Regions from separate parts of the Azoarcus sp. DN11 genome, predicted to be linked through region 1. Evidence: predicted binding sites of a transcription regulator. Region 1 holds the regulator's gene; each other region holds the start of a gene.

The links. Region 1 encodes FNR, which switches genes on or off when oxygen is low (the NO sensors DNR and NnrR bind a similar motif). Its sites were predicted from a motif close to TTGANCTAGNTCAA; they were not measured.
Region 2: coxB (cytochrome c oxidase subunit II) is a predicted target of FNR. The motif match lies at 1,959-1,972, and genes of this name have one in related genera.
Region 3: paaN (phenylacetic acid degradation protein PaaN) is a predicted target of FNR. The motif match lies at 2,154-2,167, and genes of this name have one in related genera.

Annotation. Positions count from the first base shown of each region.
Region 1 covers NZ_CP021731.1:3,639,410-3,649,659, reverse strand. The annotation lists gene CDA09_RS16855 (PHA/PHB synthase family protein) at 1-265, shown strand, start outside; gene CDA09_RS16850 (Crp/Fnr family transcriptional regulator) at 380-1,066, opposite strand; gene CDA09_RS16845 (NnrS family protein) at 1,218-2,405, shown strand; gene CDA09_RS16840 (SirB2 family protein) at 2,409-2,804, shown strand; gene CDA09_RS16835 (hemerythrin domain-containing protein) at 2,804-3,334, shown strand; gene fnr (fumarate/nitrate reduction transcriptional regulator Fnr) at 3,374-4,120, opposite strand; gene hemN (oxygen-independent coproporphyrinogen III oxidase) at 4,254-5,645, shown strand; gene CDA09_RS16820 (sulfite exporter TauE/SafE family protein) at 5,774-6,481, shown strand; gene CDA09_RS16815 (MerR family transcriptional regulator) at 6,488-6,949, opposite strand; gene CDA09_RS16810 (heavy metal translocating P-type ATPase) at 7,066-9,468, shown strand; gene CDA09_RS16805 (heavy-metal-associated domain-containing protein) at 9,492-9,701, shown strand; gene ppa (inorganic diphosphatase) at 9,776-10,250, shown strand, end outside.
Region 2 covers NZ_CP021731.1:3,845,957-3,856,206, reverse strand. The annotation lists gene CDA09_RS17850 (putative bifunctional diguanylate cyclase/phosphodiesterase) at 1-1,189, shown strand, start outside; gene rfaE2 (D-glycero-beta-D-manno-heptose 1-phosphate adenylyltransferase) at 1,221-1,709, opposite strand; gene coxB (cytochrome c oxidase subunit II) at 2,073-3,197, shown strand; gene ctaD (cytochrome c oxidase subunit I) at 3,251-4,828, shown strand; gene CDA09_RS23540 (cytochrome oxidase small assembly protein) at 4,968-5,093, shown strand; gene CDA09_RS17830 (cytochrome c oxidase assembly protein) at 5,090-5,653, shown strand; gene CDA09_RS17825 (DUF2970 domain-containing protein) at 5,659-5,904, shown strand; gene CDA09_RS17820 (cytochrome c oxidase subunit 3) at 5,925-6,776, shown strand; gene CDA09_RS17815 (SURF1 family protein) at 6,790-7,515, shown strand; gene CDA09_RS17810 (SCO family protein) at 7,493-8,158, shown strand; gene CDA09_RS17805 (COX15/CtaA family protein) at 8,155-9,192, shown strand; gene cyoE (heme o synthase) at 9,164-10,072, shown strand; gene CDA09_RS17795 (SCO family protein) at 10,105-10,250, shown strand, end outside.
Region 3 covers NZ_CP021731.1:372,457-382,706, reverse strand. The annotation lists gene paaH (3-hydroxyacyl-CoA dehydrogenase PaaH) at 1-1,138, opposite strand, end outside; gene paaG (2-(1,2-epoxy-1,2-dihydrophenyl)acetyl-CoA isomerase PaaG) at 1,139-1,972, opposite strand; gene paaN (phenylacetic acid degradation protein PaaN) at 2,297-3,973, shown strand; gene CDA09_RS01665 (oxidoreductase) at 4,117-4,578, opposite strand; gene CDA09_RS01660 (EAL domain-containing protein) at 4,636-7,557, opposite strand; gene CDA09_RS01655 (hybrid sensor histidine kinase/response regulator) at 7,554-8,960, opposite strand; gene cheB (chemotaxis-specific protein-glutamate methyltransferase CheB) at 8,957-10,048, opposite strand; gene CDA09_RS01645 (hybrid sensor histidine kinase/response regulator) at 10,071-10,250, opposite strand, start outside.

The DNA of each region.
Region 1 (10,250 bases):
CCTGTCGAGTTCGGGCCATATCCTCGGAATCGTCAATCCACCGGTGAATCCGCCCAAGCGCAAGTACTGGGTTGCGCCTGCCCGTCGCACCGACAAGGCTGCCGATTGGCGCAAGCATGCTGCCGAGCACGACGGCAGCTGGTGGGATGACTGGATGGCCTGGCTCAAGCCGCGTTGCGGTGAGCTCGTCGACGCGCGTCCTGCAGCATCGCAGGCATTCCCGGCACTCGAGAAGGCTCCCGGTCGATACGTGCTGGAACGCTGAGCGGCGATCCGGCTTGCCGGGCCGGGGCATGGAGGCCTTGGCCCGATTGATGCGAGTCAAGGTTGCGCGCGGCTTCCCAACCCAGAATCTCTTCCGTAATCCCGCGCTCGGGGGTCAGCCCTGATGGCGGGCCAGTCGGGCGGGGTCGAGCAGGGAGATGTGCTTGCCGTGTACCGTGATGAGCCCGGCCTCGGTCAGGTCGTGAAAAATGCGCGAAAGGGTTTCGGGCGTGAGGTTGAGCCGCGAGGCGATGACCTGCTTGCTGGTCGGCAGCGCGATATCGCTTGCGCCCTCGCTTTCGTTGTCGACCTGCTGCAGGAGGTAGCCGATCACGCGTTGCATGCTCGAGCGCAGGGAGTAGGTCTCGACGTCCTGGACCATGCCGTGCAGGCGGATTGCCATGCCGGCAAGGAGTTTGCGGGCGAATCCCGGATCCTGGTCGATGAGGTCGGAGACGACGGCCTGGCCGATGTGCAGCAATTGCGTCGACGTAAGGGCCTCGGCGAAAACCGGGTAGGGGCGGTTGAGGAACATCACCGCTTCGCCGAAGCTGTGCATCGGGCTGATGATCTCGACCACCTTCTCGTTGCCCTGCGCGGACGAGACGGCGAGCTTCATCTGGCCCGAGACCACATAATAGAAACCGTGCACGGGATCACCGCGCTGGAAGAGGATTTCGCCCTTCTCGAGGTGACGTTCGCGGGTGAAGCGGGCAACGCGGTCGATCTCCTCTGCGGACAGTTCGCTGAAGAAGGAAACTTTTCGCAGTGTGGCGGGAATATCGACTGGACGATTGGACATCTCGGACTCCGTAGGGAAACTCATGCATTCTAACCCGCAACCCAACACGGGCCGTGATCCGGCACCCCGCCGCCTGTCCCCGCTCGGCAACTCCGGAGACAACGCGCAGACGCGCACGCAACAGCGCGCGCAACCGGCTCAGGCCTCACCCATGCTGTTTGTCGCGCCGCACCGGGCAATGTTCCTGTCGGGTGCGGTGATGCTGCTCGTGAGCTTTGCGATGTGGGCACTGGAACTCAGCGCCCGCGCGGGGCTGATGCCCGCAATCGGCTGGGTGCTCCCTCCGGCATGGATGCACGCGCTGCTCGTCACGTCCGGCGTGTTCCCGTTCTTCATGTTCGGCTTCCTTCTCACCGCCATGCCGCGCTGGCAGGGCTACGACGAGATTGCGCCGGGGCGCTGGCTGTGGGCGTGGCGCCTGCTGGCGGCGGGATGGGCATTGACTGTCGCGGGCATGCTCGTGCCCGGCATCGCCATCCTGGGGCTGATGCTGGTACTCGTCGGCTGGGGCGGGCTGCAGCGCATCCTGTGGCAGGTCGCGCATCACGGGGATCTGGAGGCCCTGCATGCCCGTCTCGTGTGCTATGCGATGATCGCCGGAATGGCCGCCGTCCTCGCCTGGCTCGGCTTTGCGGCGAGCGGCAACCCGATCTGGGCGCGCGTCGCGATCGAGGTCGCTGTGTTCTGCTCACTGCTGCCGGTGTTCTTCGGCGTGTGTCATCGCATGGTGCCGTTCTTCTCGAGCGGCGTGATCCCCGCCTACGTGATGGTGCGCCCGCTGTGGGTCATGGTCCTGGTCGTCGGCGGAAGCGCCCTGCATGCGGTGCTGGACGTCGCGGGATTGCAGGCGCTGCGCTGGGTGGTCGATGCGCCCGCCGCCTTTGCCGCGCTGTGGCTGTCGCGGCAGTGGAGGCCGGTTCCGGCGCTGAAGGTGCCGCTGCTGGGGATGCTGCACATCGGCTTTCTCTGGCTCGGAATCGCGCTGACGCTGTTCTCCATCCAGGGCGTCGCATCGTTGCTGGGTTACGCGGTCCTGGGGCTGGCGCCCCTGCATGCGATCGGCGTCGGCTTCTTCGGATCCGTCCTGTTGGCGATGGTCTCGCGTGTCAGCCTGGGCCACTCCGGACGCAAGCTCGTCGCCGACCGGCTGACCTGGGGACTGTTCCTCGGGCTGGAACTGGTGGTCGTGATCCGGGTCCTTGCTGAAGTGGTTCCCGCGGGCTGGTCCGCCACGGTCATGCTGCTCGCCGTCCTGGGCTGGCTGGGCGTGTTCGGCGCCTGGGCCACACGCTACCTGCCAATCTACTGGCGGCCGCGCAGCGACGGTCGCCCTGGGTGATCCATGTACCTGACGGTCAAGCACCTGCACGTCACGTGTGCCGTTCTGAGCGGCAGCGGCTTCCTGCTGCAGGGCCTATGGATGATGCTCCGGAGTCCCCTCGTCGATCATCGTGTGACGCGCATCCTGCCGCACATCATCGATACGGTATTCCTGGGGAGCGCGATCACGCTTGCGGTGATGAGCGGGCAGTATCCCTTCGTCGTGCCCTGGGTCACCGCGAAGGTCATCGGTCTCGTCGTCTACATCCTTCTCGGCGCGACTGCGCTGCGCTGGGGTCGCACGATGCGGACCCGCGTGCTGGCGCTGGCCGCGGCCGTCGTCACTTTCTCGTGGATCGTCTCGGTGGCGTTGAGCAAGAACCCCGCCGGATTCCTGACTCTTACCGGAGTGTTTTGATGGCCGATTCGCTGATCCCCACGTCGCCGGGTTTCGAAACCCCGCTCGAGATGCTCGAAGCCTGCCATGAGCGCCTGCAGGCACAACTGGCCACGCTGGCCCGGCTCGCGGCCTGGCTTCCCGAGCATGGTCCCGACCGCCAGGCGCAACAGGCCGCGACCAACGTGATGCGCTACTTCGATGTTGCCGCGGTGAAGCACCACCAGGACGAGGAGGACGATCTCTTTCCCGTCCTGCGCGAGCGCGTCGATGAGGCCCGGCGGGGCGAGCTCGGTACGCTCATCGACTGGATCCTGGCGGATCACCAGCGGCTGTTCGCGGGCTGGGCGCAGATGCGCGCGCGGCTCGAGTGCATCGCGCGCGGAGAAAGTGCCGACCTGACGCCGGCCGCGGTGGAGGAATTCGCGGGCGCTTACCGGCGTCACATCGCGCGGGAGGAAGGCGAATTGCTCCCCGTCGCCCGCAGCGTGCTCGGCGCGCAGGATATCGAGGTGCTGTCGGGAACGATGACTGCGCGGCGGCGCCAATAGGGCGGGGCGCCGCAATCGGCGGCACGGCACGCACCCCGGTCAGGGGCGGGGCGACGGCGACGGGTGCTGGATCAGCCGCTTCAGGCCGACGATGTCGAGAATGCGGATGTGCTTCTGCTGGACCGCGATCAGGCCTTCGTCCTGGAACTTCGAGAAGGCCCGCGACACCGTTTCGAGCTTGAGGCCCAGATAGGAGCCGATCTCCTCGCGGGTCATGCGAAGGTGGAATTCCGCGGGGGAGAAGCCGCGCGCCGTGAAACGCTGCGACATGTTGAGCAGGAAGGCCGCCAGGCGCTCTTCGGCGCGCATCGAGCCGAGGAGGGTCATCACGCCGTGGTCGCGCACGATCTCGCGGCTCATGACCTTGTGGAACTGGAGCTGTAGGCCTTCGACCACGCGCGACAGTTCCTCGAGCTTGCTGTAGGCGATCACGCAGACTTCGCTGTCTTCGAGCGCGATCGCATTGCAGGAATGGGCTTCGGTGCTGATGCCGTCGAGACCGAGCATTTCGCCGGTCATCTGGAAGCCGGTGACCTGTTCGCGCCCGTCCTCGAGTAGCACGTCGGTCTTGAACGAACCTGCGCGGATCGCGTAGATCGCCTCGAACGGATCGCCCGCGCGATACAGATGCTGCTGCCGCTTGATCTTGCGCCGCGCACCGACCAGTTCGTCGAGACGGTCGATTTCCGATTCCGACATCCCGAAGGGCAGGCACAGTTCGACCAGGTTGCACTGGGAGCATGCGACCTTCAGGCTCGCGACTGTAATCGGCACCGTCGCCTTCATTTGCACGATAATATTGTTCCTTCTACATCGACCGAGAAGTGGCAGGCGCCCGGCGGAATGGACCGTTGATCCACGTCAACCACAAAACTGCGGCTTTTTGAGATCGTACGGAATGCACTCAAGCGAAACATCCATGACCAGTCAGAAAGATCTTGTGTTCGACCAGCAGCTGATTCGCCGGTTCGACATCAATGGGCCGCGCTACACGTCCTACCCGACGGCCGACCGCTTCGTCGAAGCGTTCGATGCCCGTGCATTGCGGGACTGGCTGGCGCAACGCGGTGTCGGGGGCGTGAGCAAACCGCTCTCATTATACTTCCACATCCCGTTCTGTAACACGATCTGCTACTACTGCGCGTGCAACAAGATCATCACGAAAGATCATGCACGTTCGGCGAAGTACCTGAAGTATCTCGATAAGGAAATCGGGATGCAGGCCGCCGCATTGGGCGGTAGCCACCAGGTCACGCAGCTTCACCTCGGCGGCGGCACGCCGACCTTCCTGTCGCATGACGAGCTGCGCCAGCTCATGGATTCGGTGCACAAGCGCTTCACGCTGGTGCCGAACGGCGAATACTCGATCGAGGTCGATCCGCGCAAGGTCGACTTCGACACCGTGAAGCTGCTCGCCGACCTCGGCTTCAACCGCATGAGCGTGGGCGTGCAGGACTTCAACGAAGACGTGCAGGAAGCGGTCAATCGCATCCAGAGCTTCGATGAAACCAGGCTCGTGATCGAGTCGGCCCGCGCCACCGGCTTCAAGTCCATCAGCATGGACCTGATCTACGGCCTGCCGCGCCAGAACATCATCAGCTTCAACCGCACGCTGGAGCAGGTACTGGAGCTGTCGCCGGATCGCATCTCGCTGTACAGCTACGCGCACCTGCCGGGCCTGTTCAAGCCGCAGCGCCGTATCTCGATCAACGACATGCCGACCTCGGACACCAAGCTGCAGATCCTGCAGATGGCGATCCGCCGGCTGACGGAGGCGGGCTACGTCTATATCGGCATGGACCACTTTGCCAAGCCGGACGACGAGCTCACGATCGCCCAGCGCCAGGGGCGCCTGCACCGCAATTTCCAGGGCTATTCGACGCAGGCCGAATGCGACCTGCTGGCCTTCGGCGTGTCGGCGATCGGCAAGATCGGCCCGGTGTACTCGCAGAACGTGAAGACGCTCGACGAGTACTACGACGCCCTCGATCGCGACGAACTGCCGGTCCTGCGCGGCGTCGAGCTGACGGCCGACGACCTGCTGCGTCGTTCGATCATCCAGGCGCTGATGTGCCATTTCGAGCTGTCGATCGATTCGATCGAGATCGCGCACCTGATCAAGTTCGACGAATACTTCGCCGCCGAACTCGAGGATCTCAAGGCGATGGAGGAGGCCGGCCTGCTGAAGGTCAGCGACAAGTGGATCAGCGTGCTGCCGCCGGGGCGCCTGCTGGTGCGCGGCATCGCGATGGTCTTCGACCGTTACCTGCGCGCCGACCGCGAGCGCGCGCGTTATTCGAAGGTCATCTGAGTCCGGCCGGCGGCCCGTTGTCGCGGGCTGCCTGGGGCGGGAGAAGGTGGTACAGTGCGGGCGTCCTCGGGCGCCCGTTCTTCTTTCGTGTCCCGCCCGCGTGAGTTTCCCGCCCTTTTGTCCTTGCCATGCCTGAAACCGGTTACATCGCAGCCTTCCTGATCGGCCTTCTGGGCGGCACACACTGCGTCAGCATGTGCGGCGGGATCGTCGGCGCTCTGACTGTGAACATGCCGGGTCGCGCCGGGCGGCAGTGGCCGGTGCACCTGGCCTACAATCTCGGGCGGGTCGCGACTTACACGATCCTGGGGGGATTGCTCGGCGCCCTCGGGACCGTCGGCATGCTGTTCTCCAACGTCCTTCCGGTCCAGATGGCCTTGTATGTGCTGGCGAACCTCATGCTCGTCGCGCTGGGGCTGTACCTGACGGGATTCACGGGCCTGCTCGCGCCCGTCGAGCGGGCCGGATTGGTGCTGTGGAAGCGTGTCCAGCCTTTCACCGCGCGTTTCATCCCGGCGCGTTCGGTGGGGCACGCCTTGCCCCTCGGGCTGCTGTGGGGCTTCCTGCCTTGCGGCCTCGTCTATAGCGTGCTGACCACCGCGCTGGTCACCGGGTCCGCCGGGCGCGGCGCAGGGCTGATGCTCGCCTTTGGCCTGGGGACGCTGCCGAATCTGATGTTGGCGGGCATGCTGTTCAAGCGCTTCCGCGACATTACCCGCAACCGGCGCGTGCGATTCGTGGCGGGGACGCTCGTGCTGGGCTTCGGCGTGTTCGGGCTGTTCCATGCGCCCACGCTCGGCGGAGCCTTGTGGAAGGGCGTCGTCTGCGAGGTGTGAGTCGCCTCACGAGGATGTTCGCGTTCGCGAGCCGTGAGCGTGTGCCTCGGGCGGCGAAGTGGGCGGCTCCTCGGATGCCGTCGAGAGCGCGTGCAGGATCGGGCAGGGGGCGGGCGCTTCGGTGTGTTCGCAGCAGGTCACGAGGCCTTGCAGCGCACTGCGCATCTCCTCGAGCTGCCGGATGCGGGATTCGACGTCGGCGATCTTCGCCTGCGCGAACGCGCGTGCACGCTCGCGGTCTGTCTCTTCGTCCAGGGCGAGCAGTTCCGAGATCTCCTCGAGGCTGAAGCCGAGCGTCTGCGCGCGACGGATGAAACGCAGGCGCGCGAGTTCGTCGGTGCCGTAGACGCGGAAGGCGCCCTTGTGCGCACCGCCTTGCGGGAGCAGGCCGCGACGCTGGTAGTAGCGCACGGTTTCGACGCCGACGCCGGCTGACTTCGCCAGGGTTCCGATCGTGAGCTCGCTCATGGGGATTGACTCCGTACTTTGGTACAGGGTCTAGACTGCCCCAGTCGTCCCGTTTCTGCAATGGCGGCGGGATGCAGCGCCCCTCGGGATTGTGAAGATAGAGATTGGAGTCGTGCATGAGTGCCCCCGAATCGATGGTCAAGCATTCCTCCCTCGAATTGCCGGTTGCCGGGATGACCTGTGCCGCGTGCGCCGCGCGGATCGAGAAGGTGCTGAACCGCTTGCCCGGTGTTGCCGCTTCGGTCAATCTGGCCGCGGAAAAGGCGCGTGTGACATTTGCGGACGCCCGCAGCAATCCGGATCAGGTGGTCGCGGCGATCCGCAAGGCGGGCTTCGAGGTCCCGCAGGCCTCGCTGGAACTGGCGATTTCCGGGATGACCTGCGCGGCCTGCGCGACACGGCTGGAAAAGGTCCTGAACCGGCTCCCCGGTGTCGATGCGACGGTGAATTTTGCGACGGAGCGGGCAAGCCTGCGCTACCAGCCCGGACTGGTGGCGCCGGAGACGGTGCGCGAGGCGGTCCGCCGCGCCGGTTTCGAGGGTGTCGAGACGGGCATCGCGGCACGCGAGCAACAGCGCATGCGGCAGGCACAGGCGTGGCAGGCGGAGATGCGTCGCTTCTGGATCGCGGCGCTGCTCACGTTGCCCCTGCTCGCGCAGATGCCGCTGATGTTCGGCGCAGACGCGGCTACCGGGCACGACCTCGTCCCGCGCTGGCTGCAACTGGTGCTCGCGACGCCCGTGCAGTTCTGGATCGGGGCGCGGTTCTACCGCGGCGCCTGGTCGTCGCTGCGCGGCGGCGGCGCCAACATGGACGTGCTCGTCGTGCTCGGCACATCGATGGCGTGGATCTACAGCACCGTCGTGACGCTGCTCGGCCGCCACGACCTGCACGTGTATTTCGAGGCGTCGGCGACGATCATCACCCTGATCCTGCTCGGCAAGCTTCTGGAAGCGCGTGCCAAGGCCCGCACGACGGCCGCGCTGGATGCCCTGCTGCGGCTGCAGCCCAGGCTCGCCTATGTCGAACGCGACGGCGAACTCGTGGCGGTTCCGGTGGAAAAACTGCAGCCGGGCGATCGCTTCGTCGTGCGTCCCGGCGACGCCGTGCCCGTGGACGGCGAGGTCGAGTCGGGCGAATCCGCGATCAACGAGGCGATGCTCACCGGGGAGAGCATGCCGGTCGACAAGCGTTCCGGGGGCAAGGTGTTTGCCGCGACGCTCAACGGCCAGGGCGCGCTGCGTTGCCGCGCGACCGGGGTCGGTGCGCATACGCTTCTCGCCGGCATTATCCGCATGGTCGAGCAGGCGCAGGGATCGAAGGCGCCGGTGCAAAGGCTGGCGGATCGCATTGCGGCCGTCTTCGTGCCGGTCGTCGTGGCGATCGCGGCGCTCACCTTCGTCGGCTGGTGGTGGCTGGCGGGCGATTTCGCGCAGGCATTGATCAATGCCGTCGCGGTGCTGGTGATCGCCTGCCCCTGCGCGCTCGGCTTGGCGACGCCGACGGCGATCATGGTCGGAACGGGGCAGGGCGCGCGCGCCGGCATGCTCGTGAAGAACGCGGAAGCGCTGGAGCTGGCCGAGAAGATCGCCGTGCTCGCGGTCGACAAGACCGGCACCCTGACCGAAGGCGCGCCGGCCGTGAGCGCGGTGCTGCCGGCACCGGGCTGGCAGCGCGAGGCGCTGCTGTCCATCGCGGGCGCGCTGGAGGCGACGAGCGCGCACCCGATTGCCGCGGCGATCGTCGGCGCCGCGCGTGCCGCCGGTCAGCTCATGCCTGCCGCGGAGAATGTCGTCGCCGTGCCCGGCCAGGGACTGGCGGGGCGGGTGGATGGCCATGACGTGGTGCTGGGGGCGCCTGGCTTCCTGCAGGAGCGGCAGATCGCAGTGGATGCCGCATCGTGCGCGCGGCTGGCGGCGGGTGGCCAGACGCTGGTCGCGGTCGCCGTCGATGGGGTGTTCGCCGGAGTCATCGGCGTCGCCGACCGTGTGCGCGAGGATTCGGCGGCAGCGGTGGCGCGGCTCCAGGCGCGCGGCCTGCGGGTCGTCATGCTCACGGGCGACCATCCGGCGACGGCCGCGGCGATCGCGGCGCAGACCGGGATCACGGACTGGCGGGCGGGGGTGATGCCGGGCGACAAGGCCGCGGCCGTCCGGTCCCTGGCGGGGGGCGGGCGCGTCGGAATGGCAGGGGACGGCATCAACGACGCGCCCGCGCTCGCGGCTGCGGATGTGTCGTTTGCAATCGGCGTCGGCGCCGACGTCGCAGTGGAGGCCGCGGACATCACCCTGGTCAGGAACAGCCTCCACGGCGTTGCCGACGCGATCGAGTTGTCGCAGGCAACGTTGTCGAAGATCCGGCAGAATCTGTTCTTTGCCTTCATTTACAACGTATTGGGCATCCCGCTCGCAGCGTTCGGCTTGCTCAACCCGGTGATCGCGGCGGCGGCGATGGCGATGAGCTCGGTGTCGGTGGTGACCAATTCGCTGCTGTTGCGGCGTTGGGCTTCCGGCAGGTGAGCGAATTTTTAGGAGAAGCTGAAATGGCGGAAGTGACGATCAAGGTCGAGGACATGAGCTGCGGCGGGTGCGTGCGCAACGTGACGACGGTGTTGAAGGCCCTGCCCGGCGTGACCGATGCGCAGGTGTCCCTCGATGCGGCGCAGGCAGTGGTCCAGTACGATCCGGCGAAGGTGACCGTCGAGGCGATGCGCGGGGCGGTGGAGGATGCGGGGTTCGGCTGCCCTGCCTGACGGGAGCGCGCGCCCGTACGGCAGGAGGCATTTTCCACATATAATCCGCTCCACAATTTTCACGGGAGGGTTGTATGGGTTTCGATCAGGTCAAGGCCGGCAAGGACGTGCCGAACGACATCAACGTCATCATCGAGATTCCGGCGCAGGCCGATCCGATCAAGTTCGAGGTGGACAAGGACAGCGGCGCCGTGTTCGTCGACCGCTTCATGGGCACCTCGATGCGTTATCCGATCAACTACGGCTATGTGCCGCACACCATCGCCGGTGACGGCGACCCGGTGGACGTGCTGGTCGTGACGCCCTTCCCGCTGCTGCCGGGCGTGGTGATCCGTTGCCGCCCGGTCGGCGTGCTGAAGATGGAGGACGAGTCGGGCCAGGATGCGAAAGTCGTCGCGGTTCCCGTCTCCAAGCTGACCCCGCTGTACGACAAGGTGCAGACCACCGACGACCTGCCCGAGCTGCTGATGAAGCAGACCGTGCATTTCTTCGAGCACTACAAGGATCTCGAGCCGGGCAAGTGGGTCAAGGTGCTGGGCTGGGGTTCGG
Region 2 (10,250 bases), 210 kb from region 1:
GGTCGTCGACATCGACCATTTCGGCGAGATCAACGGCGCGTTCGGCTATCACTACGGCGACGCGTTGCTGAAGGGGGTCGCAGCGCGCATCGTTGCCGGATGCGGCGCGAAAGTCCGGGTCGCGCGGGTGGGCTCGGACAGCTTCGCGGTGTTCTGGACCGCCCACGATGCGGATGTGAGCAGTCTCGACGGCCTCTTCGCCGACCCGCTGGAGGTCGAAGGCGAGAGCGCCATCGTGTCGGTGACGATCGGCATCGTCCGCCTCGACGACGTCGGCGGGGACGGCAGCGAGGCGCTGGAAGATGCCTACCTCGCGCTCAAGCGCGCGAAGCAGGCCGAGCGCGGCTCGGTCGCGCGCTACAACCGCGGCGTCAGCGAGGAGATCCGCGGGCGCGTGAATCTGCTGCACAACCTGCGCGGGGCATTCGGCGCGAACGAGCTGTTCCTCGTGTTCCAGCCGCAGATCGAGCTCGCGACCGGGCGCTGCGTCGGCGCCGAGGCGCTGCTGCGCTGGCGCACGGGCGACGGGACGATGATCCCGCCCGACCGCTTCATCCCGCTGGCCGAGCGCTCCGGCCTGATCCTGTCGATCGGCGAGTGGGTGCTGCGCCGCGCCTGCGAGGAGGCCGCGCGCATGGCGCAGGCGGGTCACGGTTCGGTGCGCATGGCGGTCAACGTGTCGGTGATCCAGTTCCGCGATCCGCACTTCCTCGGACGCCTGCGCGCCGCGATCGAGGACAGCGGCGTCGCGCCGCAGCAGATCGAGCTGGAAATCACCGAATCGGTGGCGATGGGCGAAGGCGACCGCATGATCGAGCTCTTCGGGCGCATCAAGGCGATGGGGCTGGACATCGCGATCGACGATTTCGGCACCGGCTTCTCGTCGCTGAGCCACCTGCAACGCATGAATGTGGATCGCCTCAAGATCGACCGCGCCTTCATCAACGACATCGGCGGCGCGGGCAAGGGCGGCGAGATCGCCGGCCTCGTGTGCGGCCTGGGCGACCGTCTCGGCATCGAGCTGATCGCCGAGGGCATCGAACAGGCCGAGCAGGCCGCGCGGCTGCAGGCGATGGGCTGCCAGCTCGGCCAGGGCTACCATTTCGCGCGGCCGATGCCCGCCGACGACTGGCGCCCCTGGCTGGACGAGCATGCGGCCGGACGGGGCGCCCGCCTGCTCCTGATCTGAGGCGCCCGTTCGCCCCCGCTCGGGCGAGCGTTCAGGTGCCGCGGATGCGCCCGAGCAGGGCCGTCGTCGAACGGTCGTGATCGAATGGGATCGAGTGCACGCGGCCGCCCCAGCCGGTGACCTCCGCTGCCCCGACGATCCGGTCCACGCTCCAGTCGCCGCCCTTCACCAGCACTTCGGGACGTGCCTCGAGGATGCGCGCCAGCGGGGTGTCCTCGTCGAACCACGTCACGAGGTCGACGCTCTCCAGCGCCGCCATGACCGCGAGGCGGTCTTCGAGCGGATTCACGGGCCGGTCGTCGCCCTTGCCGAGCCGCCTCACCGACGCGTCCGTGTTCAGCGCCACGACCATCGCCGCCCCGAGCGCGCGCGCCTGCGCGAGATAAGTCACGTGACCGCGATGCAGGATGTCGAAGCAGCCATTCGTGAACACCAGCGGGCGGGGGAGTGCGGCGGCGCGCGCGGCCAGCGCGTCCGGAGGGCAGATCTTGGCTTCGAAGCCGGGGCGGGGATAGCTCATCGGGGCTCGTGCGATAAAGGACAGGAATGCGCGGCAGGACCGCGGGGCGTCGCCGATTTTATTGAACCGGGAAGCAAATACAACCGTTCATGGGCAGGGCTTCGACATCCGACCCGCGGCTCGTCGGCGTAATCGTGCGGATGCGGCCACGGGCATTTTTGCCGGAGCCGATGCCGTGCGGGAAAACCCTGATCCGGCGACAAATGTCGCGCGCGCGGTGCCATTTATCACATATTGCGCCGCAATATATTGACAAATAGCAAATATCCGTGTTGCGAGTGCCTTTTTTGCTATGGCATGATCCATTCGGGTTCGCTGAAATACGGCTCGCAAGAGCCTGTGCATTCGATTGAGGGTAGAGACATGAGTCTTGCCGGTCGTCATGCAGTAGCCGTATTCGTCGCGCTCGCGTCGCCGGCCCTGGCTCAGAGCCGTTTCAACCTCCAGTCCCCCGTCACCGGCATCGCCGAGCAGATCTACAACATGCATACGCTGATGTTGCTGATCTGTCTTTTCATCTTCGTGATCGTGTTCGGCGTGATGTTCTGGGCGGTGATCCATCACCGCAAGTCGAAAGGCGCCGTTGCCGCCAACTTCCACGAGAACACCGCGGTCGAGATTGCCTGGACGATCATCCCGATCCTCATCCTGGTCGGCATGGCGTGGCCGGCGACCAGAACGGTGCTGGAGATGAAGGACACGCGCGACCCGGACATCACGATCAAGGCCACCGGCTACCAGTGGAAGTGGGGCTACGATTACCTGCAGGGCGAAGGGCAGGGCATCCGCTTCGTGTCCAACCTGTCGACGCCGCACGAGCAGATCGACGGCAAGGCCGCCAAGGGCGCGCACTACCTGGTCGAAGTGGACAATCCCGTCGTCGTGCCGGTCGGCAAGAAGATCCGCATGCTCACGACCGCGTCCGACGTGATCCATTCCTGGTGGCTGCCGGCGTTCGGCGTCAAGCAGGACGCCATCCCCGGTTTCATCCGCGACGCCTGGTTCCGCGCCGACAAGGAGGGCGTCTACCGCGGCAACTGTGCCGAACTGTGCGGCAAGGACCACGGCTTCATGCCCATCGAGGTGCATGTCGTGTCGCAGGAAGCCTACAGCCAGTGGGTCGCCGACCGACAGGCCGCAATGGCCGCCGCGGCGAGTGCCGGCGCGCGCGAATGGTCGCTCGCGGAACTCGTCGAGCAGGGCGCCAAGGTCTTCGCCGCGAACTGTGTCGCCTGTCACCAGGCCGACGGCAAGGGCCTGCCGCCCGCCTTCCCGCCGCTCGACGGCTCGAAGGTCGTGCTCGGCGAGGCTGCGGCGCAGATCGCGGTCGAGCTCAACGGGCGCCCGGGCACGCCGATGGCGGCCTTCGGCAAGCAGCTGTCCGACGTGGACATCGCGGCCGTCATCACCTACACCCGCAACAGCTGGAGCAACAAGACCGGCGAAGCCATCCAGCCGTCGCAGATCGCGGCAGCGCGAGGCAAGTGATGCCGACCGAAGGCAGGCGAACCCGAGCAGGACCGAATCGTCAAGGAGGCAGCATGGCGGCAGTCATGTCCGATCACGCGCACGGCGTCCATCACGGCCCCACCGGCCTGATGCGCTGGATCACGACGACCAACCACAAGGACATCGGCACGATGTACCTCGTGTTCAGCTTCATCATGTTCCTCTCCGGGGGCGTGCTGGCGCTGACGATCCGCGCGGAGCTCTTCCAGCCGGGCCTGCAGATCGTGCGGCCCGAGTTCTTCAACCAGCTCACCACCATGCACGGCCTCGTGATGGTGTTCGGCGCGGTCATGCCGGCCTTCGTCGGCTTCGCGAACTGGCAGATCCCGCTGATGATCGGCGCCAGCGACATGGCCTTCGCGCGCATGAACAACTGGAGCTTCTGGCTGCTGCCGCCGGCCGCGATCCTGCTGATCGGTTCCTTCTTCGTCCCCGGCGGCGCCACCGCGGCGGGCTGGACGCTCTACGCGCCGCTCTCGGTGCAGATGGGCATGGGCATGGACATGGCGATCTTCGCGCTCCACATCATGGGCCTGAGTTCCATCATGGGCGCGATCAACATCGTCGTCACCGTCCTCAACATGCGCGCGCCGGGCATGACGATGATGAAGATGCCGCTCTTCTGCTGGACCTGGCTCATCACCGCCTACCTGCTGATCGCCGTGATGCCCGTGCTCGCCGGCGCGGTCACGATGGTGCTGGCCGACCGCCACTTCGGCACCAGCTTCTTCAGCGCCGCAGGTGGCGGCGATCCGGTGATGTACCAGCACGTCTTCTGGTTCTTCGGCCACCCGGAGGTCTACATCATGATCCTCCCGGCCTTCGGCATCATCAGCCAGATCATCCCCACCTTTTCGCGCAAGCCGCTCTTCGGCTATGCGTCGATGGTGTACGCGACCGCCTCGATCGCGATCCTCTCCTTCAGCGTGTGGGCCCACCACATGTTCACGACCGGCATGCCCGCCGCCGGCCAGCTCTTCTTCATGTACGCGACGATGCTGATCGCCGTGCCCACCGGCGTGAAGGTCTTCAACTGGGTCGCAACGATGTGGCGCGGCTCGCTCACCTTCGAGCCGCCGATGCTCTTCGCGGTCGGCTTCATCTTCGTGTTCACGATGGGCGGCTTCACCGGCCTCATCTGCGCCATCGCCCCGATCGACATCCAGGTGCAGGACACCTACTACGTCGTCGCCCACTTCCACTACGTGCTCGTCGCCGGTAGCCTCTTCGCGCTCTTCGCCGGCGCCTACTACTGGCTGCCCAAATGGACCGGCCACATGCCCGACGAGCGCATCGGCAAGCTGCACTTCTGGTGTTCGATGATCTTCTTCAACGTCACCTTCTTCCCGATGCACTTCCTTGGCCTCGCCGGCATGCCGCGGCGTGTTCCCGACTACGCGCTGCAGTTTGCCGACTTCAACATGGTGGCCTCGATCGGCGCCTTCGGCTTCGGGCTGTCGCAGCTCATCTTCCTCTACGCCGTCGTGAAATGCGTGCGCGGCGGCGAGAAGGCGGCGGCGCGCGCATGGGAGGGCGCCGAGGGGCTGGAATGGACGCTCCCGTCACCCGTCCCGCACCACACGTTCGAAGAAGCGCCGGTGGTGAGATGAGCAAGCGGTCACGTTTTCCCGATGCGAGCGCCGGATGGGGTATCCGCGGCGCAGGTGAGGACTGTCTGAGCCCGCAGGGCGAGTTCCGCAGCCTGCAGAGCGGATATCCCATTCGGCGCGGATCGAAGGCAACAAAACCATGACCCCCAGCAGCGACGACCCCGCCCGCCGCGCCGCCAACCGCCGCACCGCGCTGCTGCTGGCGGCCGTCGCGCTCGCGTTCTTTATCGCCGCCCTGTTCAGCTTCAAGGGGCCCGCTCCATGACCACGCAAGTCCGCGTCGCTGCCGAAAACCGCCGCCTCCTCGTGCGCCTCGCCGTCGCCGCCGTGGTCATGTTCGGCTTCGGCTTCCTGCTCGTGCCTTTCTACCAGAAGATCTGCGAAGTCACGGGCATCAACAACCTCGTCCAGCCCGATACCGTCGCCAACACCCAGGTCGACCTCGCGCGCTCCATCACCATCCAGTTCGACGCCAACACCCACGATCTGCCGTGGCAATTCCGCCCGCTGCAAACCCAGATCAGCGTCCACCCCGGCGAACTCGCCACCGTCGCCTACGAAGTCACCAACACCCGCGGCGAACCCGTCACCGGCCAGGCCGTCCCCAGCTACGGTCCGCAGCTGGCCGGGCAATACTTCCGCAAGCTCGAATGCTTCTGCTTCGCCAAGCAGACGCTCGCCGCCGGCGAAACGCGCACCATGCCCGTCGTCTTCGTCGTCGATCCTGGCCTGCCCGCGGACGTCCGGGTCATCACGCTCTCCTACACCTTCTTCGAAGTCGCTGCGCGCCGCATCGCCGGCGACGACGCGGGAAGCAATTCGTGATCGCCATGCCGGACCGCGACCCGCACGCCCCTTCCCGCAACGAGTCCGCCACGCGGCCGCGTGCCGGCTTCCTCGCGACGCTGCGTGCCGTGCTGTGGTCCTTCGTCGGCATACGGCGGCGCCACGACTACGAGAGCGATGTCCATTCGCTCGACCCGCGCGCAGTCATCGCCGCCGGCCTGCTTGCGGGGCTCGTGTTCGTGCTGACCATCATCGCCGTTGTGCGCCTGGTGATCGGTTCATCGGGGTAGGGAAGGGAGGGAGACCGCACATGACGCAAACCTTCGAAAAATACTTCGTGCCCGAGCCCTCGAAGTACCCGATCTTCGGCTCGGTCGCGCTGCTCCTCTTCACCGGCGGCGCCACCATGTGGCTCAACGGCATCAAGGCCGGGCCGTGGGTCTTCTTCCTCGGCATCGCCGTGCTCGTCTTCATGCTGTTCGGCTGGTTCGGCCAGGTCGTGCACGAATCCGAAGGCGGCAAGTACGGCCACCGCGTCGACCGCTCCTTCCGCTGGTCGATGGGCTGGTTCATCTTCTCCGAAGTCATGTTCTTCGCCGCCTTCTTCGGCGCGCTGTTCTACGCCCGCGTGCTCGCCGTGCCCTGGCTCTCGACCGGCGACACGGTGCAGCTCCTGTGGCAGGGCTTCGTCGGCGGCTGGCCCACCGCCGGACCGGGCAAATCCAGCCCCTTCACGCCGATGACCGCCTGGGGCATCCCCGCGCTCAACACACTGATCCTCCTGAGTTCCGGCGGGACCCTCACGTGGGCGCACCACGGGCTGCGCCACGACAAGCGCGGCCAACTCAAGCTCGGCCTGCTTGTCACCATCCTGCTGGGCCTGCTCTTCCTCGGCCTGCAGATCTACGAATACGGCCACGCCTATGCCGAGTTGAACCTGCGCCTCGACACCGGCATCTACGGCTCCACCTTCTATTTCCTCACCGGTTTCCACGGCATGCACGTCACGGTCGGCGCGATCATGCTCACGGTGATGCTCGGCCGCGCGATCGCCGGCCATTTTACGCCGGACAGCCACTTCGGCTTCGAAGCGGCCACGTGGTACTGGCACTTCGTCGACGTCGTGTGGCTGCTGCTCTTCCTCGTCGTCTACCTGTTGTAAGCGGCCTGTCCGGATGAGCCTGCGCCGCAACGCCCGCCCGCATCCCGTGCCGCTGCTCGCCGGCATCGCGCTCGCGCTGCTCACGCTGCAACTGGGCAACTGGCAGACGCGCCGCGCAGCGGAAAAGGCTGCACTGCAGGCGGCATACCGCGTCGCGGCCGAACGCCCCGCGCAGCCCCCCGGTTCGAAGCCCCCGGTCGAGTGGCAGAAGCTCGAACTCCGCGGCGAATGGCTCCCCGGGCGCAGCATCCTGATCGACAACCGCGTGCACCAGGGCCACGCCGGCTATCACGTCGTCACGCCGCTGCAGATCGCAGGGCAGGGGGGCGTCGTGCTCGTCAATCGCGGCTGGACGGCGGCCGCGCCCGACCGGACGCAACTCCCCCGGGTCGACAATCCGCCCGGCGCGATCGTCGTCACCGGCCGCGTGCGTCATCCCGACGCCAAACCCTTCCTGCTCGGGGCCGACACGTCCTCGGGCCCCGTCCGGCAGACCCTCGATCTCCCTCGCTACCGCGCCGAAACGCATCTGCCGGTCGCCGACTTCTACGTGCAGCAGACCAGCCCCGCCGCCGACGGCCTGATCCGCGACTGGCCCGAGCCCGACGCCGGCATCGACCGTCACCGCGGCTACGCCCTGCAGTGGTACGCCCTCTCGGCGCTCGCGACCGCACTCACCTTGTGGTACCTGTGGAACGCTTTCCGGAGCCCTCGGCATGACCAGCGCAAGCCTGTCTGACGGTTCGCCCGCAACGCCTGCGGATTCCGCGCAAACCCGCACGGGACGCCGCACGCTCGCGCTGCTCGCCTTCGTCTGCGCGCTGCCCGTTGCCGCGTCCTATTTCGCGTACTACGTCTGGCAGCCCGAAGGGCGCACGAACTACGGCGAACTGCTCGTCCCTGCCGCCCTGCCCGACGCCGTCCTGCCGGGCGTCGCCGGCCAAGCGGATTTCGCCCGCAGCGAGCTCGATGGCCGCTGGACCCTGCTGTTCGCCGCGCCCGGTGCCTGCGACCGCGCCTGTGCCGATGCCCTCTACGCGATGCGCCAGTCGCGGCTCGCGCAAGGCGAGGAGATGGACCGCGTCGCGCGCCTGTGGCTGCTGTCCGACGCCGCGACGCCGGCCGGCGACCTGCTCGCGCCGCACGCCGGCCTGCGCCTCGCCCGCGCCACGCCGGCATGGCTCGCCCGCCTGCCCGCCGCGGAGCGTGGTCGCCACGTCTATCTGGTCGACCCGCGCGGCAACGTGATGATGCGCTTCCCCGAGAACGCCGACCCGCGCCGCGTCGTCAAAGATCTGCAACGCCTGCTCAAGTATTCGGCGCTCGGCCGGGGGCAGCCCTCCCGGCCGAACTCCGCCAACCCGATGCGGACTCCGGGATGACCGCCTACCGCCGCCTGATTCTCCTCGCACTCGCGCTCACGACCCTCGTCGTGGTCTTCGGCGCCTACGTCCGCCTCTCCGACGCCGGCCTCGGCTGCCCCGACTGGCCGGGCTGCTACGGCCAGGTGAGCCCGCACCACGCCGCCGACGAGATCCGCGACACCCATGCCGCCGACCCGCAGGGGCCGGTCAGCCTGCCGAAGGCGTGGAAGGAAATGATCCACCGCTACCTCGCCGCGAGCCTCGGCCTGCTCATTGTCGCCATCGCCGCCCTCGCGTGGCGCCAGCGCAGCGCGGCAGGGGCCTCCCCACGGATCGCCGCTGCGCTCGTCGCCGTCGTGATCGTCCAGGGGCTGCTCGGCAAGTGGACCGTCACGCTGCTGCTCAAGCCCGCCATCGTCACCGCCCACCTCCTGGGCGGCCTGACGACCCTGGCCCTGCTCGCGTGGCTCGCCTTGCGCGTTCATGCGCAGCCGCGCGTCGACGTCTCGCGTCGCCTGGCCGGCCTCGCGCGCGCCGCCTTCGTATTGCTGGCCCTCCAGATCGTGCTCGGCGGCTGGACCAGCACCAACTACGCCGCACTCGCCTGCACCGATTTCCCCACCTGCCAAGGCAGCTTCCAGCCCGTGGCCGACTATGCGAACGCCTTCCACGTCGTGCGCGAACTCGGCATGACGGCCGACGGCGAAGCGCTCCCGCTCGCGGCGCTCACCGCCATCCATTGGTCACACCGCATCGGCGCGCTGCTTGCCGGCACCGCGCTGCTGGCGCTCGGCTGCGCCCTGCTGCGCCGGCCCGCGACACGCCGTTTCGGCGTCGTCCTGCTGGCCGCGCTCGCCGCCCAGCTCGCCCTGGGCATCGCCAACGTCACGTCCAGCCTTCCGCTGCCGCTCGCCGTCGCGCACAACGCGGGGGCGGCGGCGCTGGTCATGGTGATGGTCTGGATCAATCACGGCCTGCGCGGGACCCGCCTCCCCGCGCCGGCCGCACAGAGGAGGGCAGGCCATGCCGGCCGCGAAAATTCATACGCCTGAATCCCACCTCGCAGGATCGCGCCTGCACGCCTTCTACGTGCTGACCAAGCCGCGCGTCAATACGCTGATCGTCTTCTGCGCCATCATCGGCATGTTCCTCGCCGTCCCCGACGGCCTGCCCCCGCCGGCCGTCGTGCTCGCCGCCACCGTCGGCATCGCCTGTGTCGCCGGCGCCGCGGCGGCAATGAATTGCCTCATCGAAGCGCACATCGACGCCCGCATGAGCCGCACCCGCGGCCGCCCGCTGCCACGCGGCGAAATCACCCCGCGCGAAACGCTCGCCTTCGCCACCGCCCTCGGCGGCACCGGCCTCGCCCTGCTGCACCAGCTCGTCAATCCGCTCACGATGTGGCTCACGCTCGCCACCTTCGTCGGCTACGCGGTCGTCTACACCATCTTCCTCAAGCCGCGCACGCCGCAAAACATCGTCATCGGCGGCGCCTCCGGCGCCATGCCCCCGGTACTCGGCTGGGCTGCCGTCACGGGCGAGGTCAGCGCCGATGCGCTGCTCCTCTTCCTCATCATCTTCGCCTGGACCCCGCCGCATTTCTGGTCCCTCGCGCTCTACCGCAGCGCCGACTACGCACGCGCCGGGCTGCCGATGCTGCCCGTCACCCACGGCCCGGAATTCACGCGCCTGTCGGTGCTGCTGTATACGTGCATCCTCTTCGGCGTCACGCTGCTGCCCTTCGCCACGCGCATGAGCGGGCTCGTTTACCTGATCGCCGCAGTCGCGCTCGGCGGCGCCTTCCTCGGGCACGCCTGGCGCCTGTACCGCGACTACAGCGATGCCCGCGCGCGACGCGCCTTCCGCTTCTCCATCCTGTATCTCTTCTTGCTCTTTGCGGGGCTGCTGGCGGATCATTACCTGCGTTTCTGATCCACCGTTTCGACTCATCTCATCCAGGAAAGATGCTCCGCGCCCTGATCGTCGCCGCAACCCTTGCAGTTGCCACCCTCGCTGCCTGCTCCAGCCCCAACTCCACCACGGCTTTCCGCGCCACCGACATCACCGGCGCCGACTACGGCAAGGGGCTCGCGCTGTCCGACCACCACGG
Region 3 (10,250 bases), 1.7 Mb from region 1:
AGTCGAGGCACAGGTCGAAGAGCACGAGGTTGGGCTGGCGTTCCTCGACCGCGCGGCCGGTCGCGGTGCGGCCGTCGGTGAGCGCGACGCGCGCGGCGCCGATCTGCATCCAGCCGCGATGCCCGGGCATGCCCGGCTCGCGCCGCACCTCGATGCCGGCCGCTTCCAGGCGCGCGAGCAGCGGCGCCGCGGCACCGATGTCGCCGACCACCGTGATGCGCGCTTCGCCCTCGTGCGCCGGTTCGTCCTGCGGCACGGGCTTCGCGGCGAGTTCGCCGTACTCGAAAATGCCGCGCCCGGTCTTGCGCCCGAGGCGCCCGGCGGCGACGAGTTCCTGCTGGAACGGGCTGGGCGCGAAACGGCGGTCGTGGAAGTAGGCTTCGAACACCGACTTCGTCACCGCGAAGTTCACGTCGTGGCCGATCAGGTCCATGAGCTCGAAGGGGCCCATCGCGAAGCCGCAGCCTTCGCGCAGGATCGCATCCAGCGTCGCCGGCTCCGCCTCGTGCTCGGCGAGCACGCGCAGCGCTTCGGCATAGTAGGGACGCGCGACGCGGTTCACGATGAAGCCCGGCGTCGAAGTCGCATGCACGGGCATCTTGCCCCACGCGCGCGCCGTCGCGTACAGGGTCTCGGCGACGTCGCGGTCGGTCGTCAGCCCCGACACCACCTCGACCAGCGCCATGCGCGGCGCGGGGTTGAAGAAGTGCAGGCCGGCAAGGCGTCCGGGACGCGCGAGCCCCGCCGCCATCGCGTTGATCGACAGCGACGAGGTATTGCTCGCGATGATCGCGTCCGCGCCGAGCGTGCTTTCCAGTTCGGCGAACAGCTTGCGCTTGACGTCCAGGTTCTCGACGATCGCCTCGATCGCGAGCGCGGCGTCGCGGGCCTCCGACAGCGTCGTCACCGGCACGACGCGCGCCAGCGTCGCCGCAGCCTCGGCCTCGCCCAGCCGGCCCTTCGCCACGAGGAACTTCAGATCCTTTTCGATCGCCGCGCGCCCGGCGGTGATCGCCTCGGCGCGGCCGTCATACAGATACACGGTGTGGCCCGCGTGCGCCGCAACCTGGGCGATGCCGCTGCCCATCGCGCCGGCACCGACGACCAGCACCTTCGCGCCCTTCGCAAGGATGCTCATTCAGTCACCCTTGAAGTTCGGGCCGCGCTTTTCCATGAACGCGGCGACCCCTTCGCGGTAGTCGTTCGAGTTGCCGCACACCGTCATCAGGTCGCGCTCGAGGTTCAGCTGGGTCTCGAAGTCGTTGGTCGAGCTCGCCCAGATCGCCTGCTTGGTCTTCGCGTAGCCGAACGTCGGCCCTTTCGCGAGGCTCGCCGCGACTTCGCGCACGGTCGGCATCAGCGCCTCGTCATCGACGCACTTCCAGATCAGGCCCCACGCTTCGGCCTGCTCGGCCGGCAGCTTGTCGCCCAGCAGCGCCATGCCCATCGCGCGCGCCGGGCCCACGAGGCGCGGCAGGATCCAGCTGCCGCCGGTGTCGGGCACCACGCCGAGCTTGCTGAAGGACTGGATGAAACTCGCCGAGCGCGCCGCAAACACGAGGTCGCAGGCGAGCGCGATGCTCGCCCCGGCGCCGGCCGCGACGCCATTCACCGCGGCGATCACCGGCATTTCCAGGCTGCGCAGCGCGAGCACGAGTGGCTTGTAGTTCTTCTCGACCGATTCGCCCAGGTCCACCGGCGCCGCACCCGGCGCGACCGCGCGGTCCGACAGGTCCTGCCCGGCGCAGAAGCCGCGGCCCGCACCGGTCAGCATCAGCACGCGCACGGCGCCCGCGTCGCGGCCCGCCCTCACGCTGGCGAGCGCCTCGCGCACTTCCTCGTGCATCCGCTTCGTGAAGGAGTTCAGCCGGTCCGGGCGATTCAGCGTCAGCGTCGCGACGCCCTCGACCACCTCCAGGCGGATCGTCTCGCCCTGCATGTTCCAATCGGTGCTTCCCAACTCGCTGCCCATGTCTCCTCCTGTCATCCCTCTGCACAAGCGCCTATTCCTTCATGGCGGCAATTCTGCAGAGTCTCCTTTTCTGGGTCGCCCGGAAGCGTCGAGGCTTCCTGACGGCGGGGAAATCGCCCGGTTTCCGAGCTTTCTTTGTAGTCCGGCCTTTGTTTGACCGACCGGTCAATCAATAGTAAGCTTGATCCAGATCAAAAGACAACAGTTTTTTGCTTGACAAGTTTCCCCGCAGCGCAACAACGCGCCGGCCGCTATAACGAGGTCAGCGCCACCGATCCGCAGGGGGCCGCAGAAGCCCCGATCCGCCACCAGAGGAGACCCTCGATGTCCCACGTCACGCCCGCCCAGCTGTTCGACAAGCACCACGCGCCCCTCGAAGCCGCCGTCCAGGCGATCCACGCCCGCGGCTACTGGACGCCCTACCCCGAGATGCCCAGCCCCAAGGTGTACGGGGAAACCGCGCAGGAAGACGGCCGCAAGGCGGTCGAGGCCACTTTCGGCCAGGATTTCGAGCTCGGCCAGCCCGGCCAGGCCGGCTGGATGACGACCGAGCGTTCGCCCTACGGCGTCGAGCTGGGCGTGCGCTATCCGGTGTGCGACGCCGACGCGCTGATCGCCGCCGCGCAGGCCGCGATGCCCGCTTGGCAGCGCATCGGCGCGCAGGGGCGTGCCGGCGTGTGCCTGGAGATCCTCGAGCGCCTCAACAAACGCAGCTTCGAGATCGCCCACGCGGTGATGCTGACGACCGGCCAGGGCTGGATGATGGCCTTCCAGGCGGGCGGCCCGCACGCGCAGGACCGCGGCCTCGAAGCGGTCGCCTACGCGTACCGCGAGATGAAGTTCATCCCGCACGAGACGGTGTGGGAGAAGCCGCAGGGCAAGAACCCGCCGCTGAAGATGAAGAAGCACTTCGAGGTCGTCGGCCGCGGCGTCGCGCTGGTCGTCGGCTGCGGCACCTTCCCGACCTGGAACACCTACCCGGGCCTCTTCGCCGCGCTCGCGACCGGCAACCCGGTGATCGTCAAGCCGCACCAGAACGCGATCCTGCCCGCCGCGATCACCGTGCGCATCGCGCGCGAAGTGCTCGCCGAGGCCGGCCTCGACCCCAACCTCGTCACGCTCGCGGCCTTCGACAAGCGCGAAGCCACACAGGCGCTGGCGAAGCATCCGGCGGTGAAATCGATCGACTTCACCGGCAGCAACAGCTTCGGCCACTGGCTCATCGACAACGCGAAGCAGGCGCAGGTGTATGCCGAGCTCGCCGGCGTGAACAACGTCGTCATCGAATCGACCGACCAGTACAAGGCGATGCTCAGGAACCTCGCCTTCACGCTGTGCTTGTACTCCGGCCAGATGTGCACGACGACGCAGGCGATCCTCGTGCCGGCCGATGGCATCGACACCGACCAGGGCCGCAAGAGCTACGACGACGTCTGCACCGACCTCGCCGCAGCGGTCGACAAGTTCCTCGCCGACCCCGCGGTCGCAACCGCGGTGCTGGGCGCGATCCAGTCGCCCGACACGCTGCGCCGCATCGCCGAGGCCCCCGAGTACGGCCGCGTCGTGCGCGCGTCGGCGAAGATCGAGCACGCCGAATTCCCCGGCGCCGAAGTGCGCAGCCCGGTGCTGCTCGCGTGCGACGCCGCGGATGAAAAGGCCTACATGGAAGAGCGCTTCGGCCCGATCGCCTTCGTCGTGAAGACCGCCGACGGCGCCGCGGCAGTGGCGCTGTCGGAGCGCATCGTGCGCGAGCACGGCGCGCTGACGGTCGGCGTGTATTCGAGCAAGGCCGAAGTCGTCGACGCGATGACCGAGGCGACCTGGCGTGCGGGCGTCGCGCTGTCGATCAACCTCACCGGCGGCGTGTTCGTGAACCAGTCGGCGGGCTTCTCCGACTACCACGGCGTCGGCATGAACCCGGCGGCCAACGCGAGCTACGCCGACAGCGCCTTCGTCGCCAACCGCTTCCGCGTCGTGCAGCGCCGCTACCACGTCGAGTAAGCGCCCCAGCAGCCGGATGCTGCCGTTCGGACCGAGCCCCGTCGAAGTCCTGCCAACACCCTTCGACGGGTTCACGGCGAACGGGTGGTGATCTATTAACTTGCCGGGTCAATAACGCCGACGCGGCGCCCCGGTGGGCCGCCTCATTCCCCGTCTTCGGGAATGCCGGCCCCGCCGGGCGGACGCGCCGTCAGGATCGCCGACGGCTCCCCGCGCAGGAGCTTGAGCAGCTCGGTGCGTGCCTGTTCGCGCTCGAGTCCCCGCGCCACCAGCATCTCGATCAGTTCGCCGAAGCGCGCGCGGCGGCGCAGCCCCGCCTCGCCGACATCGCGGCGGTTGTGGAAGAGCTCCAGCAGCGTCGAACCGCACACACAGTTGCGAAACAGTTCGACGATCACCTGTCCGTCGTCGCCCACCGTCTGCCTGAGGCCGCTGCCGCCGCTGCCCACGCGCTGCGTCTGTGCGACGTAATCATCGACGTCGCGATAACTGCGGCCGCACGCGGCGCAGCGCTTGGGAAACGTATCGGCGGCAATTTCCGCCAGGCCGGCATACAGCGCGGCATCGAGCCCCGCGTTCGGCCCGTCCGGCCGGTTGTCCGCCATGTCACCCGCCCCGAAGACCGTGCAGTTGCCGCGCTGCGGCCTGCCCGCGTCCGCGGTTCATGGTTCCGCCACCTCGCCCGCGCCTGCACGCGCGAACGCCTCGCGGATCGTGACGCGCAGTTCCTCATCGTCCCACGGCTTGAGCAGGAACTTGCTCACCGCCCCGTTGTTGATCGCGCGCGTGATGGCGTCGACGTTGGCATAGCCCGAAAGCACCATCCGCACCGTGTCGGGGTGCAGTTCCTTCACGCGCATCAGGAACTCGCTGCCGTTCATGCCGGGCATGCGTTCGTCCGACAGCAGGACCTGCACCGGCTCCCGGGCCAGGACGTCGAGCCCCTCGCGCGCCGAGGCCGCGGTCAGGATGCGGTAGCCATCATGGCGCAGCAGCCGCTTGAGCGCACTCAGGACGTGCGGCTCGTCGTCGACCAGCAGCAGCGTCGGGAGCGGGGCGTCCTCGGCGGGCGTCGCCAGCGCCATGCGTGCGCCCTCGCCCAGCATCGCCGCGAGCGCCTCGTCCTCCACCGGCGGGCTGAAATGATAGCCCTGGATCTCGTCGCACCCTTGCCGCCGCAGGTACTCCATCTGCGCCTCGTTCTCGACCCCCTCGGCGATCACCTGGAGCCGCAGGCTGTGCGCCAGCCGGATCGTCGCGATGCAGATCGCGGCATCGCCGGGCTCGGTCACCACGTCACTCACGAAGGCGCGGTCGATCTTCAGGTAGTCGATGGGGAAGCGCTTCAGGTAGGCGAGACTCGAATAGCCGGTGCCGAAGTCGTCGAGGGCCAGCGACATGCCGAGCGCCTTGAATTTCTGCATCGCCGCAACCGCCTCGCCGACATCGGTCATCGCCGTGCTTTCGGTAATCTCGAGTTCGAGCTGTGCGCCATCCAGCCCCGTGGCTGCGAGCGCGGCGGCAATCGTGCGATCCAGCCCGCCGGAACGGAACTGCCGGGCCGAGAGGTTGATCGCGACCGGCGGGACCGTGAGCCCGCGGTCCCGCCAGCGCCGGATCTGGCGGCATGTGGCGCCGATCACCCATTCGCCGATGGGCACGATCAGGCCGGTTTCCTCGGCCAGCGGAATGAACTCCATCGGCGGAACCAGCCCGAGTTCGGGATGCTGCCAGCGCAGCAACGCCTCCATCCCGACAATCGCGCCGTCGCGCAGGTTCACGCGCGGCTGGTAGTGCAGCACGAACTCGCTGCGTTCGAGCGCACCGCGCAACGCATGCTCGAGTGCCTGGCGCTGCACGACGGCCGCGTTCATCGCCGGGGTATCGAAGCAGTACTGGTTGCCGCCGGCGCTGCGCGCCTCGAGTCGCGCGATGTTGGCATGCTGCAGCAGCACCGCCGGGTTGTCGCCGTCGCCGGGGTAGAGACACACGCCCATGCTTGCCGTGACCGTGAACTCGCGGCCGTCGACGGCGAACGGCCGGGCAATCTCGTCGAGAATCCGGCGCACGATCACGCCGGCGGCATCGACCCCGGCCAGATCGCCCAGTACGACGACGAAGTCGTCTACCCCGACGCGTGCCACGGTGTCGCCCTCGCGGACCAGGGCGGCGAGCCGTGCGGCGACGTGGCGCAGGACGTCGTCGCCCGCCGCATGACCGAAGGAGCCGACGAGGCCGCCGAAGCGGTCGATATCGATCGACAGCACCCCGACCGAATGCTGGTGGCGATTCGCATTCGCCAGCGCCTGCGCGAGACGGTCGTCGAGGAGATTGCGATTCGCGACCCCCGTGAGGCTGTCGAAATTGGCGTGCCGTTCGAGCTCTTCCTGGTAGCGGAGCCGTTCCGTGACGTCGTACTGGATGCCGACGAAGTGGGTGCAGCGCTCCGCCTCGTCGCATACCGGCGCGATGTGCAGATCCGCCCAGTAGACGCGACCGTCCTTGCGATGGTTGCGGAAGACCGCATGCCCCGCGCGACGCTCGCGGACCGCCACGCGGATCTCGTCCAGGCCGGGCTGGTCGCGGTCCGCGCCATGCAGGAAACGGGGATTGCGTCCGATGGCCTCCTCCGCGCGGTAGCCGGTGATGCGCTCGAAAGCCGGGTTCACGTACACGATCGGAAGATCCGGCTGCTGGCAGTCGACAATGGAAACGGAGTGCACACTCGCCTCGATCGCCCGCTCGCGCAGGCGCAAGGCCTCCAGCACGCCGAGACGCTCGGTGACGTCCCGCGAGACGCCCACCACGCCGACCACCTCGTCGCGATCGTTGCGGATCGGCGCGCGCGTCGTCGAAAACCAGCGCCATTCCGTGCTGCCGGGCAGGCGCACGCGCACGCACTGCTCGCGTGACGGCTCGCCGCTGCGCAGCACGCGCTCGTGTTCGGCCGGGTCCCACAGTCCCGCCGACTCGGCATCGGGGAGCAACTCGGCAGCGGTGCGCCCGATCAGCGCCTCGGGCCCGTCGCTGCCCAGCAGGTGCGCGGCCTGCCCGTTGGCGCGGATGAAGCGCTGGCCGCCGTCCTGGTAGAAGACCAGGTCGGGACTGTTGTCCATGAACTCGCGCAGCAGGCGCTGCTCGGCGAGCAGTTCGCGCTGCAGGCGGTAATGCGCGTGGGCCGACTGCACCATCAGGCGCAGCTGGTCCTGGTTCCACGGCTTGGTAATGTAGCCGAAGATGCGCCCCCTGTTCACCGCGCGCACCACCGCATCGAGGTCCGCATAGCCGGTGACCATGATGGCCGCGGCGCGCGAGAGCCCGCGCGCCTGCGCGAGCAGCGCGTCGCCGCACATGCCCGGCATGCGCTGGTCCGACAGCAGCACCGACAGATCCGGCAGTTCGGGGATGAGGGCGATCGCCGCTTCGGCCGACAGCGCGGTGTGCACGATGCACTCGTCCTCGAGCGTATCGACGATCGCCGCAAGGATCTGCGGCTCGTCGTCCACGGCCAGCACCACCGGACGCTCGCTGACATACGCGAACGACGCCTCCGGCATCGCTGCAAGGGGTGTCGGGCCTGTCATGTTTGTGCTCCCGTGTTCGTCGCGGCGCGGGGCGCCGTCTGCCGCAGCGGCAGGCGGACCACCATGCGCGTGCCGGCGCCTTCCTCGCTGAACGCCTCGAGGGTGCCACCGTGCTGCCGGACGATGCCGAAGGAGATCGACAAGCCCAGCCCGGTCCCTTCGCCGACCCCCTTGGTCGTGAAGAAGGGTTCGAAAATCCGTTCGCGCACGGCCTCGGACATGCCCTTGCCGTTGTCGGCGACCTCGATGCTCATCATCTCTTCGTCCTGGAAGGTGGTGATGGTGATTTCCCCGCCGCCCGCCGCGGCGTCGAGCGCGTCGATCGCATTGGCGAGCAGATTCATCAGGACCTGGTTGAACGGCCCCGGGTAGCAGTCGAGCCCGTGCGCCGGCCCGCTGCACCGCGTCACGCGGATGCGGTCGCGGATGCGGTGCTGCAGCAACGTCAGCACCGCATCGATCGCCTCCTCGACGTCGATCGTGCGGATTTCGCCCGCGTCGAGCCGGGAAAAGGTGCGCAGCTTGACCACCAGGTCACGGATGCGCTCGAGCCCGCCCGCCATGTCGGCGAGGCGCTCTTCCGCCTTGTCCAGCAGCCGCGCACGTTCGGGCGACAGATGCGGCCGCGCCTCCGCTTCGACCTGCACCAGCGCGCGCGACACCGTCGCGTGATGGTTCAGCACGAAGGCCAGCGGATTGTTGATCTCGTGCGCCACCCCGGCCACCAGCTCGCCGAGCGAGGCCATCTTGGCCGACTGCACGAGGCGCGACTGGGTCTCGCGCAGTTCCGCATAGGCAGCCTCGAGGGTGCGGTTCGAGGCCTCCAGCTCGCGATTCGCAGCGAGCAGCCGTTCCTGCATCCTGCGCAGCTCGCGATTCTGGTGCACCGCACTCTCGTACGTGGACACCAGCAGCCCGACCAGCTGGCGCGCGTCGCGCGGCCTCACCTCGTGCACGGCGTCGCCGAGGCGCAGCCGCATCGGCGGGCACCCTCCTGCGCACGACGGCGACGGCGGCGCCTCGATCTGCGCCCGCAGGCTGGCGAGCAGCAGGGCTTCGTCATAGGGCTTGGTGACGTAGCAATCGGCGCCCGCGTTCAGGCCGCGGATGACGTCGTCGGTGTCGGCGAGGGAAGTCAGCAGGACGACCGGAATGCCCGCGAGCCCTTCCTCGTCGTGCAGGCGCCGGCACAGCTCGTAACCGTCCATGACCGGCATGCTGACGTCGCTCACGACCGCCGCAGGGCGGTGCTGGCGCGCCAGCGTCAACGCCGTCGCACCGTCGCCGGCGCTCAGCACCGCATAGCCGGCGCCTTCGACGACACGCCGCAGCATTTCCGCCTGCACCGGGCTGTCCTCGACGATCAGCACCGCTCCGAGAGCGGCAGGTGCGTTCGCCGTCATCGCACGAACCCTCCGCCAGCCCCGGCCGGCGCCTCGCCCCTCGCGAGCTGCACCAATGCCGGGGCGATCTGCCCCAGCGGCAGCACGAGCCCGGCGGCACCGTCGCGGATCGCCGCGCCGGGCATACCGAAGACGACGCTGGTCTCCTCGTCCTGGGCGATCGTCGCGCCGCCCGCCGCGGCGATCTCGGCGAGGCCGGCGGCGCCGTCGCGCCCCATGCCGGTGAGCACCACGCCGATGGCATCGCCGCCATGCACGCGCGCGAGCGATGCGAGTGCGAGATCCGCCGATGGGCGATGCGGCTGGCCGCGCAGCTGCGGCGAGCAGCGCAGGCGCCCGTGCGCGTCGACCTCGAGGTGCATGCCGTCGGGCGCGAAATAGGCCGTCGCGGGCTGCGGCAGGCTGCCGTCCTGCGCGGTACGCACCGCGATCGGCGCCGAACTGGCCAGCCACCGGACCAGGCCTTCCATGAAGCCCTCGGCGATGTGCTGGATGCACAGCACCGGCAGCGGGAAGTCGCGCGGGAGCTGGCGCAGGACGGTCTCGAACGCCTGCGGCCCGCCGGTCGACGCGGCGATGCCGACGATGCGCGGGCGTTCGCCGGTCGGTCCGGCCGGGCGGGGCGGGACCGCAGCCGGGAGCGCCACGCGGTTGCGGCGGCGCAACGCGACGACACCGGCCGCCACCCGGATCTTGCGCACCAGCTCGGCGGCGAGCCCGGCCGACGCTTCGGACAGGCCGTCGCGCGGCTTGGCGACGATATCCACGGCACCGGCCTCGAGCATCTCGAAGATGGTGTGGGCCTGCTCGCGCTGCACCGCGACGCTCAGCACGAGGATGGGCAGCGGATGAGCCGCCATCAGCTCGCGGGTGAATTCGAGGCCGCCCATGCCCGGCATGTACAGGTCGGTGCAGACGACGTCGGGCTTGAGCCGCGGGATCAGCGCCAGCGCCTCGCGGCCGTCGCGCGCCGTACCGCAGACGCGGATCGCCGGTTCCGGGGCGAGCATGCGCCGGACGACCTCGAGTGCGACCGCCGAGTCGTCGACCAGCAGCACGCGGATCGGCGGCCGCCAGACGCCGCTCACGGCCGAAACCTCGGCAACGATCTCAGATCAGGCGTTCCAGGCATTCGATGAGCTCCCTCTGGTCGAAACCGGGTTTGGTGATGTACGCGTTCGCGCCGGCCTCCAGCCCCCGCACCCGATCCGCATCCGACGCGAGCGAGGTCACGAGGATGACCGGCAGGTGGGCGTGCCGGGCCTCGCAGCGGATGCGCCGGGCCAGTTC